3 regions of the Paenibacillus sp. G2S3 genome follow, and region 1 is predicted to be linked to each of the others. Evidence: riboswitches for the same ligand, from Rfam matches in the RefSeq annotation. Region 1 holds a riboswitch; each other region holds the start of a gene.

Region 1 (4,273 bases):
CGAACACCTGCTTATTAGAGCCGGGATGATACATCTCCACCATCACATTCATTAAGCTGGACTTGCCGGTGTTCGTATAGCCGACGAGGCAGACAACAGGAACCTCATTCTTATGCCGCTGCTTCCGCTGAATTTGGCGTCTGGCCACTTGCTGTTGAAGCTCAACCTGTAGCGCTGAAATCCGTTCTTCAATTCTTCTGCGATCCAGCTCCAGCTTGGTTTCACCAGCGCCTCTGTTCTTCAGACCAGAACCACCGCCCTGTCTGCCGAGGGATTCTCGAAGACCTGTCAAGCGGGGCAGCATATACTGCAGCTTGGCTACTTCTACTTGCAGCTGTGCTTCTTTGGTCTTTGCTCTTTCCGCGAAAATATTCAGAATCAGAATCGTCCGGTCGATGACTTGACGGTCCAAAGAGGATTCCAAATTGCGAATCTGTGAAGGGGATAGCTCATCGTTAAAAATAACAATAGGAGCATCATGCGCTTCTAGAAGCGCCGATAATTCTTGAATTTTGCCTGTTCCGATATAGTGGGAAGGGTTGATTCGACTCGCTTTTTGAGTAAGCTCTCCTACAACTTCTAGGTCACAGGCCGCAGCCAGATTAGTGAGTTCTTCCATCGAATAAGCGAAGTTTGTTTCGTTTTGTAGCTGGACACCGACTATAATAGCTTTTTCTCGTAGTTGTTCCATATATTTATTAATCCTCCAGTAGTAAATAGTAAACGCAAAAAACACAGGCCATCTGCCTGTGCTTACGGTTCGTTAGAGGACGTCAGAACAAATGTATAAGGAGAAGTCTCCGTTACAACATTTGGGTCTTCCATAGATATATCGAAGCAAACAACGGCTCGGTCATAGGGGAATGATAAATTAATCCCTTACGAGTAGTAGTTGGTTTAAATTATAAGAAAGTATAAGTTTCACGATATACTTTATCCTTATAATTCTCACATAAACGCTACCGTCCTTATAAGGACGCCGAAGGCGTTTTAGTTTGTTGGCTTCTATGGAGTTAAATGGGTAGACCAATCCTGAGTCCTCTGCACATGGGCAGAGCTTTAGCGCTATTCAATTAGCCGCGCAAAGTTCTAACTCGGATAAAGTCTATCACACGTAACCCTCCGTTCATAAAAAGTTAAGTCGAGTTTACCACATCCTTTATTTGGTGGCAAATCGGGGGTGGGGGTTACATCCAAGAATTCTAAAAATTGATTTCATAACATATAGATATAATTTGATATGAATAGGAGGTGTGAAGACATTGCCTGTCCTCTCTACAAACACCATCATTAATTTACCTGTCGACGGTACTCGTCCAATAAATCAAGTTGTGATCAAAGTAGTTAACAATGGATCAGCTGGCGCGGCTTGTTATTTAACGGGTTTAGCCAATAGTGCAAGTCCTCAGACAGTCTTTATTGAAGAATTATTTGAGCTGCAATATCGGGAAACGTTAAGCAAGACCTACCCTATTGTAGAGGATTTATTCCAATTTAATTTTGTGTATTCACAGGAGCAATTAAAGATTCAGGTTTTTCTTGTGGATGTGAACGGTGTATGGACGGCCGTTAATCTGGAAGTGTTTCAAGTAAGCCGTATAACCTCGGAAATACGTGATAACGTATCGGTTACATCGTCCGACTTCGCAGCGATCAGCTTTATGAGGAGTCCTACCTTTACTATTCCACAAGGTCTTGCGGCTGAAATTAGACCGGCTGCTTTAGATATCCTATCCAAAAGACCTGTGCGTTATATGGTCGTTGCAGGTGGAACTCTGGATGGGACATTCGAGAATTTCCCTACACCAACTACGGATATTCCTGTCACGGACACAGCACTGCTAGTCAATTACACTTGCACTACGGTCACGGGTGGAAAGGTAATTATGCAAGGTACAGGATCAGGGATCTCTGGTGCGTATGCAAATTTGGCCGTTAACTTGCTTAACGAGCGACTCTCTTACGAGCTTCAGGATGAGCCGGTTACCCTGGTAGTGAACTCACTCTCAGGTGATGATGATCTCGCAGTCACCTTTAAGATGTCCGAGCAATGGTGAGCATTGCCGCGATAGGGATACCCAGGAAACGAAAATCATATTGTAAAAAGTTTACTTATGATATAAGTTATAGGAAGTTGAATCGCAATAAACGGGTGCTTGATGAAGTCAGGCTGAGATAGCGGCCTTATGCCGCTGACCGTCGATCTGATCTGGGTAATGCCAGCGTAGAGACGTTATTGTCGAGCATCCTTTTTTTTGATGCCATGCGCAAGCCTACCCATTAATGGGTAGGCTTTTTAAAATTACTCACATCATGCGAGCAACGAATCCAAGAACCTAGAAGGGAAGTTGTTGAAGCATGGAACAAGCTAATCAAGGACAAAGGCAAGGACAACAAGACAAAGGGACGAGGTCACGGGGATTGAAGCTGACTGATATTCTGGTAACCATCGTGATCGCGGTCGTATTCGGCATTATCTATAAAATCTGGGGACCGATGTACGACGTGGTCAAACCACTGGGTACCCATGCGGAACAAACGATATACGGCATGTGGTTCATTGCCGGGACGTTCGCGTTTCTCATCATCCGCAAGCCGGGAGTGGCGCTTCTGGCTGAGATTGCGGCGGCTTCCGTAAGTGCGCTATTGGGCAGCGAATGGGGGATTTCGACCTTGTATTACGGCGCGTTGCAGGGATTGGGCGCGGAGTTAGTCTTCGCGATTTTCCTCTATCGCAACGCGAACGTCTGGGTCACGTCGTTGGCAGCGCTCGCGGCGGCGGCGGGCTCGTTGGTGCTGGATTTCGGCTACGGTTACATTGAATCGTTGTCCGCTTGGAACTATACGCTGCTGATCGGATTGAGGGGACTCGGAAGTATCGTCATCGCCGGTATCTTCGCCTTCGGACTGTCCAAAGCGCTTGAGCTCACAGGCGTAACCAATGTGTTGAGACCGGCGTCCAAGGCGGACTACGACGCTTTGACACGACTATGACGGAGCCCGGAGTCCCCATAGCTGCGGGAGTTAAGAACTTAAAGCTTAAGTTTGCCGGAGAGGACTCCTTGTTGTTCAAGGGCGTTTCTCTTTCCTTCCACCAGGGGGAGAAGACGCTGCTGCTCGGCCCGAGCGGATGCGGAAAGTCGACGCTGCTGCAGGTGTTGAGCGGTTTGATTCCCGGTTCGATCGAAGTTCCGATGATCGCCGAAGAGACGTTTGTTCCCGAGAGATGGGGATACGTATTCCAAGATCCGGATACGCAGTTCTGTATGCCGTATGTGGACGAGGAGATGGCTTTCGTTCTCGAGAACATGCGCGTCCCCCGCGAAGAGATGGCAGGTCTGATCCGCCTTTATCTCGCTCAAGTCGGCTTGGATATTCCCGATATCCATATCGCAATCCAATCGTTATCGCAAGGGATGAAACAGCGATTAGCCATAGCATCCGTTCTGGCTATGGAGCCGGAAGTGATTTTCCTGGACGAACCGACGGCGCTGTTGGATAGTGAGGGTACGGAGCTGGTATGGTCTGCGATCAGAAGCCTGTCCGAAGGCATTACCTTGATCGTAATTGAGCATAAGATCGAAGGCGTTATCGATTTTTTCGATCGGATCGTCGTGTTATCCCGTGAAGGAGTAGTTATTGCTGACGGATCGCCGACGGAAATCTTTTCAGCTAAAAGGAGAGAGCTACAAGAATACGGAATTTGGTATCCGGGCGTCTGGGAGGACTATATCGAGAATAAATCCCGGAGGTCAGACTGCATTACTCGTTATTCAAACGCAAACGATCGGGAAGATATCTATCTGGAAATGGACAGGTTTCGCGGCAAACGAGGGAACAGGGCGGTCATCGAAGTAGGGAGGGCAATCGTCACCCCTGGTCAATGGATCGGGATCATCGGTCATAACGGAGCGGGCAAGAGCTCCTTGCTGCTCTCGATCATGCGACTGATCAAGACCGAAGGGATATGCAAGATAGCGGGCCGGGAAGCGGAGCATGTTGCGCAAGCGGTCGAGCATATCGCATTCGTTTTTCAAAACCCCGAATTTCAATTTGTTACACATTCGGTACGGGAAGAGATCGAGTATTCGTTGATGCTGGATGGCGTTAATTGCGAAATTCGGCGTGCGACGGCGTATAAGCTAATGGAAGAACTTTATTTAGAGGACGTTGCCTCGCGGCATCCGTATCAGCTGTCGATGGGACAAAAGAGACGATTAAGCGTCGCGACGGCGATCGTAAAAGGGCAACACATATTGCTGCTAGACGAGCC
Region 2 (4,273 bases), 2.6 Mb from region 1:
GGGGATTTTCTTATGATCCGTGAAATTAATTTTAATATCACTGAGCGATAAGCTTCCTTGATCAGGAACTTCAAGCAGATTAAAGCAGCGTAAAAGCGTTGTTTTACCAGATCCCGATGGACCAATAATAACTAGCACCTTACCATGCTCCATTTTAAGATCAATGCCCTTTAATACCTGCAGCTCACCGAAGGATTTATGCAAATTAAGTATTTCAATCATAACAGTCTCTCCCTTAGCTCGCAGAGTAACGACTCAGTCGTTTCTCCAAGTAATTTTGCAGTGCTGATAAAACAGAGCAGAATAGTAAATAGAACAATCCTGCTTCGCAATAGATCAGCAGTGGCTCGTAGGAGGTGGAAGCAACCTGCTGTGCTGTTCTGAACATCTCCGTATAGGTAATGGTCGCTGCAAGTGAAGTGTCTTTCACCAAGCTAATAAAGGAATTCGATAACGGCGGTACAGAAACACGGGCAGCTTGTGGCAGTATAACACGGCGCAACGCTTGCGCACGAGTCATCCCAACGGAGAAGGCCGCTTCCCATTGGCCTTTATGTATCGACAGGATAGCAGCACGTACGATTTCTGATGAATATGCTCCTACACTAAGAGTAAATCCAATGGTCGCGGCTATGAATGGGTCGAGCACAATTCCAACTGCGGGTAAACCATAGAATATAATAAATAGCTGTACTAACAATGGGGTTCCGCGAATGACCCATACATAAAAGCGGGCGATTAGCTTCGGTAGCACCCACGGGGAGAGCCGAGCTAATGCAGTCAATATCGCTAATATCAATCCCAGAGCAAATGATATCAATGCCAAAGGAATGGTAAAAGCCACCCCGGCTTTTAGCAGGGGTAGCAGTGAATCTAAGAAAATTTGTATTTTACGGTCATCCATTTTCAGACATCCTTTTTTGGCTCCAAGCTAGTTAGCTTCTGAAACCTTGTATTATTTTGAAACGTCAGCACCAAAGTATTTCTCAGAAATCTTTAAGTACGTGCCATCGCTCTTCATTTCAACAATTGCATCACTAACTGCTTTTACCAACTCATCGTTACCTTTCAAGAACACAGCAGCGCTTTGCGAACCTTCAGGAATCTCATCCACCACTTTAATTTTCACATCAGGCTTCTGTTTTTTCAGATCCAGATAAGACAAGCCATCATTTACAGTCGCATCAATACGACCCGAGGTCAGTAGGTCCATCGCTTGATTAAAGCCGTCTGTAGCTACAATTTCAGCGCCGTTCTTACGGGCGATATCGGACAGGTTACTGGTTAGAGATTGTCCGGCTTTTTTACCCTTAAGATCTGCAAAGGTCTTGATATCATTATTGTCTTCACTCACAATCAATACCGCTTTAGATACGATATATGGTTCAGAGAAATCATATTTCACTTTACGATCTTCATTAATGGATACTTCGTTAAAAATAACATCAAACCGCTTGGCATCCATCCCGGCAAAAATACCATCCCACTGTGTCTCAAAAAATTCAGGCTCAACACCGAGACGCTTCGCTACTTCCTCAGCAATTTCTACGTCAAAACCGGTCAGTTTACCCGAAGCGTCATGATAAGTAAAGGGTGCGTAGGTCCCTTCTGTTCCTATCCGCAATTTGCCGCTAGCTTTAACAGCTTCCAGACTATTTTGCGCTGTAGATGCTGCACCACCATTAGTTCCAGCTGAAGAGTTCTTAGAAGTATCGGTATTCGAATTATTGCCGCATGCCGCTACTAACACCACGGTTAATGCCAGCAGAATAGTTAAACTTAATTTTCTCATTACTAATTCCCCTCTCTTTACCCGGAATTATTCCGGTAAATTGTATACTACACTGGCTTCTGTTTACCGTCAATGATTTTTTCCGATTATATACATCGGAATTGTAATATTAGGTAAATCTCTACCCTTATATTACCCATTCTTAGAATAATCCTTCACAAGATCCTCTCTTTACATCTCAGAAAGATATGGTATATTTATAAACAAATTAAATATGGACCTGTTATTTCACTAGGGGAGTCGGCCGACTGAGACGGAGCTTCAAGCTCCGGACCCTTGGAACCTGATCTGGATCATACCAGCGGAGGGAAGTGGAGCAGAATTTTCATCCCATGCATTTTTTAGTGTTCCTATGCAGAATGAACTTTTTGACCCATTTATTTCCCACCGGAAATGAATGGGTCTTTATTTGTTTACAAACTTTTAGCGTATGCTTCCGATGCTAGTTTTGTACGAAGCTTCTCAGGTAGCCTATGCTATTCAAAACTTTTAGGAGGTTAAATCATCACGACAATCCTATCCATTCAAGGCTTAGCCTACTCTTTTCCAGAATCAAAACAGCCCCCTGTATTTACAAACTTAAGCATGGATATCAGTCAAGGAGAGTTTGTCTCTGTCATTGGGGCTAGCGGATGCGGAAAAAGTACGCTTTTCAAAACCATAGCAGGCTTGCTCGAACCGACTCACGGGAAAATAATGATTCCTTCCAGCCCATCAGCATCAAATCGCTTAGGTCAGATCGCTTACATGCCGCAGCAGGATTTGCTGCTGCCGTGGAGAACAGTGCTCGACAACTGTCTTTTGCCTTGGGAAATCAAGCCAAGGTCCAATAAACAACAGACCATCTCTCATATTCGTGAAATGCTATCACGCTTCGGTTTAGCCGATGTAGAGAAGGCATATCCTCATGAGCTATCGGGTGGCATGAAGCAGCGGGTCGCATTTCTGCGAACACTAGTGGCTGGCGCCGGCGGCCGTCTTATACTGCTAGATGAGCCATTTGGAGCGCTCGACGCTATGACCAAACGAGAGATGCACCGTTGGCTTTTAGAGCTTTGGGATGAACTGAGTCAAACGGTGATGCTCATCACCCATGATCTGGAGGAGGCGCTATTGCTAAGCGATCGAATTTATTTATTGTCTGGAGGCGTGCATAGCGAATTACAGGAGATTATTGTTGATTTACCAAGGCCAAGACATTACAAGATGAACTATGAACTCCGGTTTATAGCCTTGCGTGAAGAGTTGGAGCGGAGAATGTATGCAACCCATACCTTTTAAAAAACATCTAGACCGTTATGGCCCCTTCATTCTATTGGTGTTGTTTATTCTCGTGATCTGGGAGTCAGCTGTTCGTCTTCACTTGATTCCAGCCTTTATCCTCCCTGCACCTTCTTCAATAGGTATCGCATTGATCGAGCACAGACAATTATTATTTGGTCTGCATTTATTAGCGACATTGCAGGAAATATTGGTTGGTTTTATATTTTCGGTAATCTGTGGTGCGCTGCTGGGCACAGGGATGTTCTTATTTCGACCACTTGAAAAGGCTATCTATCCCTTCCTTATTATCAGTCAGACGATTCCGTTAATCGCACTATCCCCCATTTTTATTATGTGGTTCGGATATACGCTGTGGAGTAAAGTCGCTGTTGTGTTTCTAACTGCTTTTTTCCCAGTCGTAGTGAGTACATATGATGGTCTTCGTACAAGTGGTCAGGCATACAAGGACTTATTGTTAACATTCGGCGCAAACCGCTGGCAACTGCTTGTTAAAACCCAAATTCCGCTGGCGCTGCCCTCTTTTTTCTCAGGACTAAAGCTATCCATTGTGTACTGCGTGATTGGAGCAACCATCGGCGAATGGCTCGGCGGCAGCAAGGGACTCGGTTACTTTAGTCGAAGAATGGCTGGGAATATGCAAAGTGCTGAAATGTTCGCCGCAGTATTTCTTTTATCCGCACTCGGTGTAGTACTGTTTCTGATGATAGCTCTACTCGAAGTAATTTTTTTCAAGAAAAGAGGCTCTAACCGATGAATCATTTAAAATCCCAAATAAAATGGGTTTTTCCCATGTTTCTCATCTGTTCTGTCTTAATCTTAAGCAGCTGCGGAAAAGCATCCAACATAAGTAATCCTTCTGCTGATTCTTCTAATAACGAAAATAAGCAAACCCACAAGCTGACGATTATGCTCGACTGGTATCCCAATGCCGTTCATTCTTTTTTATATGCTGCTGAGCAAAATGGCTATTTCAAAGATGAAGGTCTGGACGTAGAGATCCAAATGCCCGCCGACAGCAATGATGCACTGAAACTTGTGGCAGTGAATCAAGTCGATTTAGCGCTTAGTTATCAACCTCAGGTGCTCATGGCACGCAGTGAGAACATTCCAGTACGTTCAATTGCAGCGATTGTGAGACATCCGCTTAATCATTTAATGGTACCTCAGGCCGGGGATATCCATAGTCCCAAAGACCTC
Region 3 (4,273 bases), 180 kb from region 1:
CATGAGGATCGTTCCCGCATCTGGCTTCACAAGACCGCCGATCATATGGAATAAGGTGCTTTTTCCACAGCCGGAAGGACCAACAATTGAAACGAACTCTTGCTGCTCTACCTTAAGAGAAACGTTGTTCAGCACGTTCGTCTCACGGCGACGATGGGTGAAGGACTTGGAGATGCCGCTTACTTCAAGAGCAGGTGGTGCAGCAGTATGAGCTTCAGGAGAGCTTATGATTTCAGTTGTTCTTTGTTGCATTTGCGTCGCTTGAGACATACAGGCATCTTCCTTTCTATGAGCTACGGCGCGGTTTCCAGCGGACTAACCATTTTTCCAACAATGCGATAATAGCAAAAAGCACGAGACTTAAAAGTACAATAATAACAATAGCAACAAACATCCGATCCGTTCGATAAGCGGATTTCTGGAGGAGCATATAATAGCCAATCCCTTTATCCGCGCCAATCCATTCTGCGACCACGGCTCCCATAACTGCGTAGGTGGCGGATATCTTTACACCTGAGAATAGTGCCGGGATAGAAGACGGAAGCTCCAGCTTGGTGAAGATTTGCCACTTGCTTGCGCCCGCCATTTTCATATAATTCATCATGACCTGATCACTTTGAGACAAGCCGCCCATTGCAGCGACAGCTACCGGGAAGAAGCATACCAGCGTAATCAGCACGATTTTGGGCAAAAGACCGAAGCCGAACCAGATGATAAGCAGCGGTCCGAGTGCGATAGAAGGAACATTTTGACTCAGAATAATGAGTGGATAAAAAGCCCGTTTGGCCCAAGGCAAAAGATGCAAAAGTAGAGCAACAATCAAGCCTACACCTGTACCAATCGGAAAACCAATTAAAGTGAGTCGCAGCGTAGCCATCGTATGAACCCAAAGACCAGAAGCGTTACTGGTAGATTCGCGAGCAATGTCAGCAGGACTCGGAAGAATCCATGATTCGATATGGAATAGAGATACAGATAGCTGCCATACAGTTAAAAAGAAGACGACCGCCACAAGGGGCGGCCATATTAGCTTCCAGGTCGATCTCACGGCCGATATTTCTCCGTCAATTTATCCATGCTGATTCCGGTAGGATTATGAGCGATTTTGATCTGCGAAATCACGCTTGGACTACCTGCTTCGATTAGCGCCTCCTGCATTTGACGCACAACCTCCAGCAGCTCGCTAAGCTCACCTTCCATAGTGGTTTCCAGCGGATTCACTTGGTGTTTAACGCCGGACTTCTGAATAACTTCAATCGCTTTATCTACGTAGGGGATGGAGTCCTCATTGTTTGGAGTCTTAGGAATTACTTGAATGCTTAATAATGTGTTAGCCACAATAATCAATCCTCTCATTTTATAAGGTAGTTAAAAAGTCAACTTTGATAACGAAGTAATTCAGGAAGCAGACTCGGCGTCGAATCTTGAACGAACTTGGGAAGTCCGGTCTACTCCGCCGGTAAAAAATCATTCGTGAATGCACTAGCTGCATCCAGCGGTTTATCCAGCAGCTTCAGATCATACATCCAGTCGCCGTAATTCTGCCAGACCTCGGTTTTTTGCTCGCCCCAGCGGGGTGCATCGTCCTTGTATTTCGGGCTGAGCCATTTTTGGCTAGCTAGGACAAGCTCGGTATCTAGATCAGGCACAGCTTTAGATAATGTAGCGGCTGCCTCTTCCGGATGATCAATAGCATACTGATACCCTTTTGATGTAGCTTTCAGGAAAGCCTTCACCAAATCTGGATTCTCTGTGATCTGCTTCTCGCTCGTTGTTAGCACAGGCGTGTAATAATCAAGCTGAGGCGCATAATCCTTTAAGTACAGCATATCCAGAGGTTCACCACGCAGTTCAGCCTCAATACCGGTCCATGCGTAGAAGATCCAAGCGAAATCAATGTCGCGTTTTACGGCTGTAAAATAATCTGCTTCCCCAATACTGATTAGCTTCACCTTTTTCACATCGCCACCAACAGGGTCCATGATCGCCTTCATGGCTGCTTCTTCAGCAGGAGAGCCCCAACCGCCGTAGGTTTTACCCTCAAAATCTTTTGGTGATTTAATATTGCGGTCTACTGGAGCGGCGAATCCCGAAGTATTATGCTGAATAATGGCTGCAATCGAGACAAGGGGAACGCCTTGTAGACGGGCTAGAGTCAATCCTTCCTGAGCGCTGATCCCAAAAGCAGCTTCGCCAGAAGTAACCATGGTATCGGAACCCGCGGCGCCAGGTTGAACGATTTCTACATCCAGACCTTCTTCCGCGTAATAACCAAGATCCTTGGCTACGTATAGACCGGTGTGGTTCGTATTCGGTGTCCAATCCAGTGCAACCTTAACTTTGGTAAGCTCTTTCGGAGCATTTGATCCGGTCGCTGCATTCGATTCCGCAGCATTTCCTTTGTTTCCGGCTGTATTCCCATTGTTGCTGCCGCATCCAGCAATCGCAAGAATGAGCATACAGATGAGGCTCAGCATGAGTGCTTTTTTGAGTTGCATGTTTTCTTCTCTCCTTTAAGGTTGCCAGATCCCGTCATCCAACATGAATCATAAAGTGTAGTATGTACATTTCTTCTACATCTTTTGTGATCTACACAAAAAAAGCGCCCCGAGTGATCGGGACGCTGGCTTGGCGCTAGGTTAGTAAAGGTCACAGGGACCAAAACCAATTGGCGATTCCTACGCTGGCATTATCCAGATCAGGTATAAGGGTCAGTATCTTGTGGGATACAATCTCAGCCGGCCAATTCCAGCACCCCTGGTTCTATGAAGTTAACGGGTATTTCCACGTGCAATATAAGCAAGTATAAGTGTTGTACCTATACTTTATATCTTATATTTCTCGCATACGGTGTATTATAGACGGCTGTTCTCGGAATGTCTAGTAGCACGCTCCTAAATTTTTCAAATCTATGGCTGCCATTTCGTCAGTCTAGATCTTTATATTTCTTTCGGTGACGCCGCTTAAGCTCACTAACCAGAGCACCTAACGTAAGGACAACGCTGACCATTATCCCGCTCATAATCACGAAGAGAGCAAGAAACTCAAAGGGCGAATAGCTGATCATTTTACTCCATTGAATCTTTCCATCCAGATCGTCAATGACCTGATTCATGCCATAAATCCCACTTACCACCGTAAATACAGTGAGGATCATCAGCAGATTATCCCGGCGCTTGGACTGGAATTTATCTTGATACTGAAACAGGTCAGTCAAGGTTTCTTTCACTTCCTCGAACAGAGCGTCGTTTCCGTATACTTTACGCAGCTGAAGAAAAATCTCCCGTCCTTGCGACTGTGAAATCAGCTCCAAGAAATAGAACTTTGCCGAGAATTTATTAATCGAGTAGATTAAATTATCGATCTCATCATAATCGTGGTTTATGCGTAGTCGGGAATGCATATTTGCCAGCTTTAGCAGAACAATTTTGTGGAAAATATTGAGTAGAAATCCGTAATAATATTGCCCGTACATCTGGTTGGCCAGGTTAACGGCAATCTTCGGTTCAGCTCGTGTCATGCAGCAAAAGGTCTGCTCATTCATCATATAATACGTGTCTGGACCCCATCGATTATAGGAATGCTCATGACAATAGTTCGCAATATACGCTGGATCGCTGGCACTGGCATAGGGCTTCCCGTTCAGATCAATTCCATCAAGCTGAGAGGCGCGATAGCGTAGATTTACACTAATCTCATCAGAATCTTCTTCATTCTGAAAGCCGTAAAAGGCCTGCACCTGCATTCTTTCATCTACGAAAAAGGGGAGCGTCTCGAAATAAGCCCCATTGATATCCGAATGATCTAGAAAAGGCTCCAGTCCATCCACCAGATTTCGGAAGACAAAATCCTCCACCATCTCAAAGGTCTCTTCCCCGCAATGGATATAAGTATAGTCATCCTGTACGAAGGTGTTCTCAAGTGCTCGGAAGCGGTCCGCGAATTCGAGTGCAATACTAAAGGGAATCGAATCCCCCTCAAGCTGGACACGTATCGTCACAAATCCAAGCTGAAAAGGACATATGAATATATCCGTCGAGAGAACTTTAAAAAATATGGACTGCTGCGGAATCTCCAGAATACAGTCCAGATTATTTACTCTGGAAAAGCGGCGGAAAGAGTCAGCATCCTTCTGTCGTGGAAAAAGGATGTGTGCAGCAAACGGTAAATAGGTGCGCTCCATTCGTTCATGGGAAACACAGTAGCCTTCTCCATAATAGGCATTTTCCAGTTCTTTATTATCCAGAAAAAAACGTGTGAAGCCATCATCCTG

What was found. Region 1 has a riboswitch for thiamine pyrophosphate ahead of QNH28_RS01315 (ECF transporter S component). Riboswitches for the same ligand answer to the same signal wherever they lie in the genome.
Region 2: another riboswitch for thiamine pyrophosphate. It lies ahead of QNH28_RS12405 (ABC transporter ATP-binding protein); the one in region 1 lies ahead of QNH28_RS01315 (ECF transporter S component).
Region 3: another riboswitch for thiamine pyrophosphate. It lies ahead of QNH28_RS02075 (ABC transporter substrate-binding protein); the one in region 1 lies ahead of QNH28_RS01315 (ECF transporter S component).

What each region holds. Positions count from the first base shown of each region.
Region 1 is NZ_CP126095.1:278,837-283,109, forward strand. It holds gene hflX (GTPase HflX) at 1-691, opposite strand, end outside; gene QNH28_RS01310 (hypothetical protein) at 1,254-2,057, shown strand; TPP riboswitch at 2,139-2,250, shown strand; gene QNH28_RS01315 (ECF transporter S component) at 2,359-2,994, shown strand; gene QNH28_RS01320 (ABC transporter ATP-binding protein) at 2,991-4,273, shown strand, end outside.
Region 2 is NZ_CP126095.1:2,865,247-2,869,519, reverse strand. It holds gene QNH28_RS12420 (amino acid ABC transporter ATP-binding protein) at 1-222, opposite strand, end outside; gene QNH28_RS12415 (amino acid ABC transporter permease) at 236-904, opposite strand; gene QNH28_RS12410 (amino acid ABC transporter substrate-binding protein) at 956-1,792, opposite strand; TPP riboswitch at 2,016-2,119, shown strand; gene QNH28_RS12405 (ABC transporter ATP-binding protein) at 2,378-3,073, shown strand; gene QNH28_RS12400 (ABC transporter permease) at 3,054-3,830, shown strand; gene QNH28_RS12395 (ABC transporter substrate-binding protein) at 3,827-4,273, shown strand, end outside.
Region 3 is NZ_CP126095.1:458,019-462,291, forward strand. It holds gene QNH28_RS02060 (ABC transporter ATP-binding protein) at 1-252, opposite strand, end outside; gene QNH28_RS02065 (ABC transporter permease) at 287-1,048, opposite strand; gene QNH28_RS02070 (thiamine-binding protein) at 1,045-1,338, opposite strand; gene QNH28_RS02075 (ABC transporter substrate-binding protein) at 1,449-2,498, opposite strand; TPP riboswitch at 2,659-2,769, opposite strand; gene QNH28_RS02080 (hypothetical protein) at 2,927-4,273, opposite strand, start outside.